2 regions of the Arthrobacter sp. JCM 19049 genome follow, and region 2 is predicted to be linked to the other one. Evidence: riboswitches for the same ligand, from Rfam matches in the RefSeq annotation. Region 2 holds a riboswitch; the other holds the start of a gene.
What was found. A riboswitch is a leader RNA that binds a small molecule or an ion and turns the genes downstream of it on or off. The one in region 2 is predicted to bind thiamine pyrophosphate.
Positions count from the first base shown of each region.

Region 1: it holds a riboswitch for thiamine pyrophosphate, as region 2 does, so the genes downstream of both, JCM19049_RS04680 (3-oxoacyl-ACP reductase) here and JCM19049_RS06175 (ECF transporter S component) in region 2, are expected to answer to the same signal.

Region 1 covers NZ_BAXF01000056.1:736-4,120, forward strand. Annotated here, with positions in the region: gene JCM19049_RS22215 (LLM class flavin-dependent oxidoreductase) at 25-213, opposite strand; partial or broken gene JCM19049_RS22220 (LLM class flavin-dependent oxidoreductase) at 407-862, opposite strand; gene JCM19049_RS04680 (3-oxoacyl-ACP reductase) at 899-1,702, opposite strand; TPP riboswitch at 1,782-1,876, opposite strand; gene JCM19049_RS04685 (hypothetical protein) at 2,020-2,178, shown strand; gene JCM19049_RS22225 (hypothetical protein) at 2,445-2,777, opposite strand; gene JCM19049_RS22230 (HNH endonuclease family protein) at 2,794-3,051, shown strand; gene JCM19049_RS04695 (hypothetical protein) at 3,253-3,385, shown strand, end outside.
Region 2 covers NZ_BAXF01000085.1:3,464-6,848, reverse strand. Annotated here, with positions in the region: partial or broken gene JCM19049_RS23210 (ECF transporter S component) at 1-386, opposite strand, end outside; TPP riboswitch at 537-688, opposite strand; gene JCM19049_RS22330 (hypothetical protein) at 795-971, opposite strand; partial or broken gene JCM19049_RS06175 (ECF transporter S component) at 950-1,413, opposite strand; TPP riboswitch at 1,480-1,635, opposite strand; gene JCM19049_RS06170 (DUF4235 domain-containing protein) at 1,754-2,005, shown strand; gene mnhG (monovalent cation/H(+) antiporter subunit G) at 2,095-2,454, opposite strand; gene JCM19049_RS18965 (monovalent cation/H+ antiporter complex subunit F) at 2,454-2,621, opposite strand; partial or broken gene JCM19049_RS18960 (Na+/H+ antiporter subunit E) at 2,716-3,117, opposite strand; gene JCM19049_RS18955 (hypothetical protein) at 3,199-3,385, opposite strand, start outside.

The sequences.
Region 1 (3,385 bases), on a different contig from region 2:
AAGACGCCCAGCTGCTTAAGCGCGTCACGTGGGCAGCAGCTCGTTCAGTCGGCGCTGCTTGGCCCGGGCTTCCTCATGCGTGCGCCCCACGTAGGTCACCAGCCCCGGCATGATCGCCACCGCTTCCGGGTCGCGTCCGGCCGCGGCGATCCGGGAGCGCAGGTCGGTACCGTACTCCAGGGCCATCTGCCGGTCGGCGGCCACCGCGTACACGGCCTCGGCATATTTCGCGGCCAGCTCCCGACTGCGGGGAGGAGCCGGCCTGGAACAACACCGGGGCCCGCTGCGGGCCGCCGGGAACGTTCAGGGGCCACGCACCGTGAAGTGCTCCCCACGTGTTCGATGGGCTGCAGAAGTTCCAGGTTGGCGAAGTCCCCATCCCGCTGGCCTGTATGGCCTGGGCCGGGAAGGAATCCCACAGTCGGCGCACCACCTGAATGAATTCATCGGCTCGCGCATATCGGGTGTCATGGTCCCCCAGCCCGGGCATCGAATGGTTCTGCGCCTCGGCATCCCACATGCTGGTGACCACGTTGACCCCGGCCCGCCCGCCGGAGAGGTGGTCCAGGCTGGCCAGCATTCTGGCGGCATGGAATGGGGAGTAGAAGCTGGAGGAGACAGTACACACCAAGCCAATGTGCTCGGTGTGCTGGCTCAACGCCGAGAGCAGGGTCAGCGGCTCGTAGAACCAGGTGGGTCCGGCCTTTGCGGCCTGCGGGGAGATGGATTGGCCGTCGGCCAGGAACACCGCGTCCAGCAGCCCGCGCTCTGCGGTCTGCGCCAGCTGCGTGTAGTACGGTGTCGCCCAGGCGTTCGGCAGCGGAGTCCGGGTCCCGCCAGGCAGCCTGGTGGTGGCCTGCACCGTAGATGAACAGGTTGAGTTTCAATTGCTTGGGGCTCATCCCTTGACCAGTCCCCCATCCACGATCAGGTTCTGTCCGGTCACGCCGCGGGCCCAGGGGGAGGCGAAGAACAGGACGGCGTCCGCCAGTTCGGCCGGGCTGGTGACCTTGCGCAGCGGTGTGCCGGAGGCGATGAAGTCAAAGACCTCTTCCGGGGTGGCCGCGGAGGCGTCGGTCGTGCGCAGCAGTCCGCCCGATACCATGTTCACGGTGATCCCCTCGGGTCCCAGGTCATCGGCGAAGGTGCGGGTCAGCGACAGCAGTGCCGCCTTGGTAGCCGTGTAGTCGTGGTACGGGACCACCGGATGCTGGAAGAGGTTCGTGCCGATATTGATGATCCGTCCAAAGCCGGCTTTGCGCATGTTCGGCAGCACGGCCTGGATTGCGGCGACCGGGGCCAGCACCGACCCGGTGAACTGCTTGCTCAAATCGGCCGCGCTGAGTTCGCCAGCCTTGGGTCGGGCGTCCCCGTTGAAGGAGAAGTCGACCAGCGCATTGTTGACCAGCGTGGTCAGCGGCTTGCCAAAGTGCTCTTCGGCCTGGCGGACCAAGTCCTTCAGCTGCCCGGCTTCACGCACATCAGCCTGTACGGCCAGGGCCTGATCGGGGTAGCGGGCAGCCAGATCGGTGGCGGCCTGCCCCGAGGAGTGGTAGTTGAGGACCACGTTCGCTCCGGCGTCCAGGAAGGCGGTGCTGATGGCCGCGCCCAGCCCGCGCGCGGCGCCGGTGACCAACACCTGCTGCTCTGCCAGGGGCAGAGCACTGTTGCTGGTTTCGACGGTGGTGGTTTGTGTGTTCATGGTGTTCGAACTCCTTGAATGTGGGTCAAGGCGAACGGAACCCGGTGGATACGCCGCAGCCACTCAAAGGTGCGGGGCATCGTGGAATCCAGGACATTCCCTTCGCCAGTACTAACTGGTGCAGGTTCGACGGGTGTTTTCTCAGCCGCTGCGGCGGCACCCCGTGTCACTAACCCCATTCCTACCACATCCAGCGACCAGGCACCGACTTGGAGACTTTTTGGCCCGGACAATGCCGAGGCCGCGCCGTTGCCGTTACGAAAACGGACGGGACCGGACTCCTTGTCGCTTTGCCGGAACCGGCCTACGGTGAGGATATGGACACGGTAAATGACAAGGGCAAGGATCCCTACGCACCAGAAAACATCGACACCGGCGAAGTGTCACCCGAGCAGCTGAAGAAGTGGCGTGATGAGGGCGGGGCATCGCACACCCGTCCGGGACAGGACGAGGATCCGGGAACCGCGACCAACTAGCGCGGTCTGCGTCACGGACACCACATGAAGGTGCCCCGGCGGTTCGGGCGATAGTGTCGCCCCGAAGCGATAAGGTGCTGGCTGTACACCACAGGCAGCACCTTATTTTTGGTGCGCCCACTGCATCGAAGGGAACCTTCTACCGCATGCGCAGCCCGCGTCGCTTCACCACCCTGGCCCTCTTGCTTGGCTCACTGTCACTGACCTCATGCTCGGCCGGGACGCTCAGCGATTTCAACTCCGACGCCGCTCCAGGGCAAACGCAGTCACAAGCCCCCTCCACCGGCGGCCCCATCACCGAAGAGCAAAGCCTTGAGTTTGCAGAATCGCTGGCGTTGCTTGAGGAAATCGACGTCAAGGGCCGCGCCCCGAAGACCGGGTACTCGCGCGAGGAATTCGGCAAGGGCTGGAAGGACCCCGACCGCAACGGGTGCGACGCGCGCAATGACATTCTCGCCCGGGACCTGAAGGACGTGGAATACCGGGAGGGACGCATTGAATGCGTGGTGCTCAGCGGCGTACTTGATGACCCCTACACCGGCAAGAGCATCTCCTTTGTGCGCGGGCAGGGAACCAGCAGCGCAGTGCAGATCGACCATGTGGTGGCGCTTTCGGATGCCTGGCAGAAGCGCCCAGCAGTGGGACGCCGAAACGCGCCTGAACTTTGCCAACGACCCGCTGAACCTGATGGCTGTGGATGGCCCGACCAATGCATCCAAGGGCGACAAGGACGCGGCAACGTGGCTGCCACCCAACCGCTCCTTCCGGTGCAGCTACGTTTCCCGTCAGACGCAGGTGAAGGCGAAATATGACGCGTGGATGACAAAGGCCGAACAGGCGGCCATTGAGAAGATCCTGCGCAGCTGCCTCTAACCGCGCACACCCCCGGCTCACGGCGGTGAACCGGTTTTTCCTAGGTTTACCCTGCTCCCCGAGGCGCCGCTTCATCCCACTGCGGTAGGTGAGCAAGCACATCTAGTCCTTTCGGAGGATTCCTTCGGACAACTATTTGTGCAATTATTGTAATTACAGTCATTGGTTTTTCACGGGACAGCGTGGTCTACGGAACAAGGGATGCGTGATGCAGAGATGAAGATGCGGCTTCTGGGGGTTGCGCTTTTGGTGTGCGGTGCCGCGGTCTTCATCTTTGCTCTCAACGTTCAGCATCGTGAGTTGGCCTACGGCCTGCTTACTGGGGCATACCTGC
Region 2 (3,385 bases):
GGAAAAGCTTCATGCCCGCGGTGTATTCCGCGTAGTAGGCCATCAGGTAGGCCTCGCTTAGCGCACCGAACAGTCCGGCGCCCAACCCCGCCAGCATCGCCGCCCCAAGGTTCCACACCCGGTAGCGGAAGAGCGCGAACACCACCTCGCGCCCAGGCCCTGGACAATGCCGGAAACCAGCACGGTGATGCCCCACTGCGAGCCCAGCAGCGCGGAGATCACCGCGGCCAGCAGTTCACAGTACAGAGCGGCGCCTGGCTTGCGGATGATCAGGCCCCGAGCACTGCCGGAAAGAGCCACATCCCGGCCACGAAGGCGCTGGCCGGCGGGAAGGCCACAAAGGCCAGGGAAATGAAGCCGTAACCGGCGTTCCATCCCCAGAACACCACGCCCGAAGCCACGGCGATCACCGAGGCGACGACGATGTCGGCGACCTTCCACGAGCTGCTGGCCCGCAACGGTGTTGTTGTCACTTAAATATCCTCCTGAATCAGGAGGGGAGCATGTATGCGAACCGGGGCGCGTCCCCGGGGGCATACCTGAGATTCTCGACTTCCTTCGCCGGTACTAGCCGGGGCAGGTTCGAGGGTCTGCGATCTATCGCACTCTCAGCGTCTTTTACCCTTACACCTGCCGTGACGCACCTAGCGGCACGCAGCGCTGGTATGACGCTCCCCTGTCGGTTTATGTCTGCGTTGCCACCATACCCCAGGATGCCGGTCGGGCAGAACCCGGACCGGCGACCGGTTTAGGGCGGACGTCATATTGCTCTTGCTCCCGCCGTCAGGCGCCGCCTAGCGGGAGCGGGTGAACACCGGTTCCCGGTGGGCCCGGCGGCTGGGCAGGGAGGCCAAGGCACCGGTGTTGGCCAGCATGCGGGTGAGGAAAAACGAGCAGATCCCGGCGATCAGCAACCCGGAGACGCTCATCGCCGCCACATGGAACAGCTTCATCCCGGCGGTGTAGTGCACGAAGTGGGCGGTGATGTAGCACCGTTGAGGGCGCTGAGGAAGCCGGAGCAGAAACCGGCCAGCATGGCGGCGGACAGGTTCCACACCCGGTAGCGCAAGAGCGCGAACACCAGCTCGGCACCCAGCCCCTGCAGCAGCCCGGAGACCAGCACCGTCAGTCCCAGTGGGTGCCCAGCAGGGCCTCGATGATGGCGGCCAGCAGTTCGCAGTACAGTGCCGCACCGGGCTTGCGAATGATCAGCGCCCCGAGGACCGCGGGGAACAGCCACATGCCCGAGAGCAGCGCGCTGGCCGGCGGGAACGCGGCGAAGGCCAGCGTCACGAAACCGTAACTGGCGCTCCACGCCCAGAACACCACGCCCGAAGCCACGGCGATGACCGAGGCGATCACGATGTCCGCGACCTTCCATGAGGTGCCGCCGGTTCGCTTGGTTGTTGCCATTTTCTTCCATCCTCCTGGTTCAGGAGGGGAGCACATGCGGATGCGCAGGGAGCTGTCCCTGCCGCACATCTGAGATTCTCGACTTCCTTCGCCGGTACTAGCCGGAGCAGGTTCGAGGGTCTGCGATCTATCGCACTCTCAGCGTCTTCCACCGGTCCCGGCCACCGGCGTTTGCTGCGCGGTGAGCCTCGGGGACGGTATGACGCTCCCCTGTCGTTTCTTGTCAGCAGATTGCCGCGGCGATCCGTGGATCACCCGATGCCATGTCTGCGATGCCACCATAGCTCAGGATATGCTTTCGATAGAAAGAGAAGTCCCCATGCGAACAGGAGCGCGAAGAATGAAACCAATGATGAAGCTGCTCGCCACCGGCATTTCCCTGGGAGCCGGGTTTGTCGGCAGCAAGCTGGTGGACCGCCTGTGGAAGGGATTCACCGGCAATGACGCCCCGCGCCACGGCCAGGAAGCCGAAGCCGAAGCCTCGATGCGCCAAGCCCTGGCGTTCGCCGTCTTCTCCTCCGTGGTGGCCGCGATCATCCAGGTCCTCACCGACCGCGGCACCCGCAAGGCGTTGGCCAAGCTGAACAAGTAGTTCCCCGGCGTTTGCGCGTGGGCAGGCAGTGCCTCGAAGCACCGTGATGCGGTGCTCCGGGGCCCTTGTTCGCGGTGCCGGCAGTGGCGCTAGTCCTTGTTCTGGCGGCTGGCGTTCTCCACCACGGTGCGCAGTTCGTCGCTGTACAGCGTTTCGCGCTTCACGTGCTTGGTGCGGTATCCGGAACGGCCAATCATGTGCGCGGAGACCGGTGCGGTCAGCAGCTGCACGCCCCAAGCCAGGGCGAGCACCGGCACCACCTGCCAGGAGCGCAGGTGGATGGCCAACCCGATGAACAGCAGCAGGAAGCCAAGCACCTGCGGCTTGGTGGCAGCATGCATCCGGGTGAGCAGGTCGGGGAAGGTCAACAGGCCTATGCCGGCGATCAACGACATCAGCGAGCCGACGATCATGCAGCCGGCGGCCACAATTTCCAGGAACTGATCCATCACGCATTCCTCTGGTCGGAAACGAACCGGGAGACTGTGACCGAGCTGATGAAGCCGATGGCGCAGGCGATCACCACGAACAGGATGTGGTTGGTGTGCCGGTTCAGGTACATTTCCAGGCACAGGGCGGCGGAGATGATCAGCAGCATCACATCCAGGGCCAGCACCCGGTCCAGGATGGAGGTCCGCGGGCGACCCGGATCAGGCAGGCCACCGCACCCACCGAGAGCAGCACTCCGCTGATTCCCACGATGATGTAGCTCAACGCTTTGCCTCCTTGGCCTTCTGGCGGGCGCGCTGGGCGATGTCCTTGCGCACCTGCTTGACGTACTCGTACTCGTCGTGGCTGCCGATGGCCATGATCACCCGCCGTTCGATTTCATGGATCTTCGCCCGGGAGCGGGCGACCTTGATGGCGTTGGAGGCGTTGAGGTAATGCAGGTACAGGGTGGAGCTGCGCCGGTCCACCTCCACCACGAACGATCCGGGGATCAGGGTCAGCACGTGCCCGACCGTGGTGACGATCAGGTCCGAGTCGGTGTGCAGGCGCACCGCGATGATGGAGCTGCGGGTCTTCTGGCGCCGGAAAAGCGCCAGGTAGGAAACCTCCAGGCTGGCCGCCACCACCTGCATGATAAACCAGCCCAGCAGCAGGAAGCAGTACCACGGTTGATGCGCCCCGACAGACGCACCGGGGCAGCGGGAACAGGGCGACCAGCAGCAGGGACAGCAGCGCCCCCACGATTAGGTTCCGGGGGTGAAGTCCTGCCACAGCGCGCCCCAGACCAGGGTCATGAACAGCAGCAGCGGCCACTCCTGGCGCAGTGTGGCGCGGTTGCGCTGGCCCGAGGCCTCATCCAGCGCGTCGGCGATGCGCTGGTCGCGTGGCTCGTCAATACGTTTTGACATGTGTCCTTCCCCTTTAGCCTGG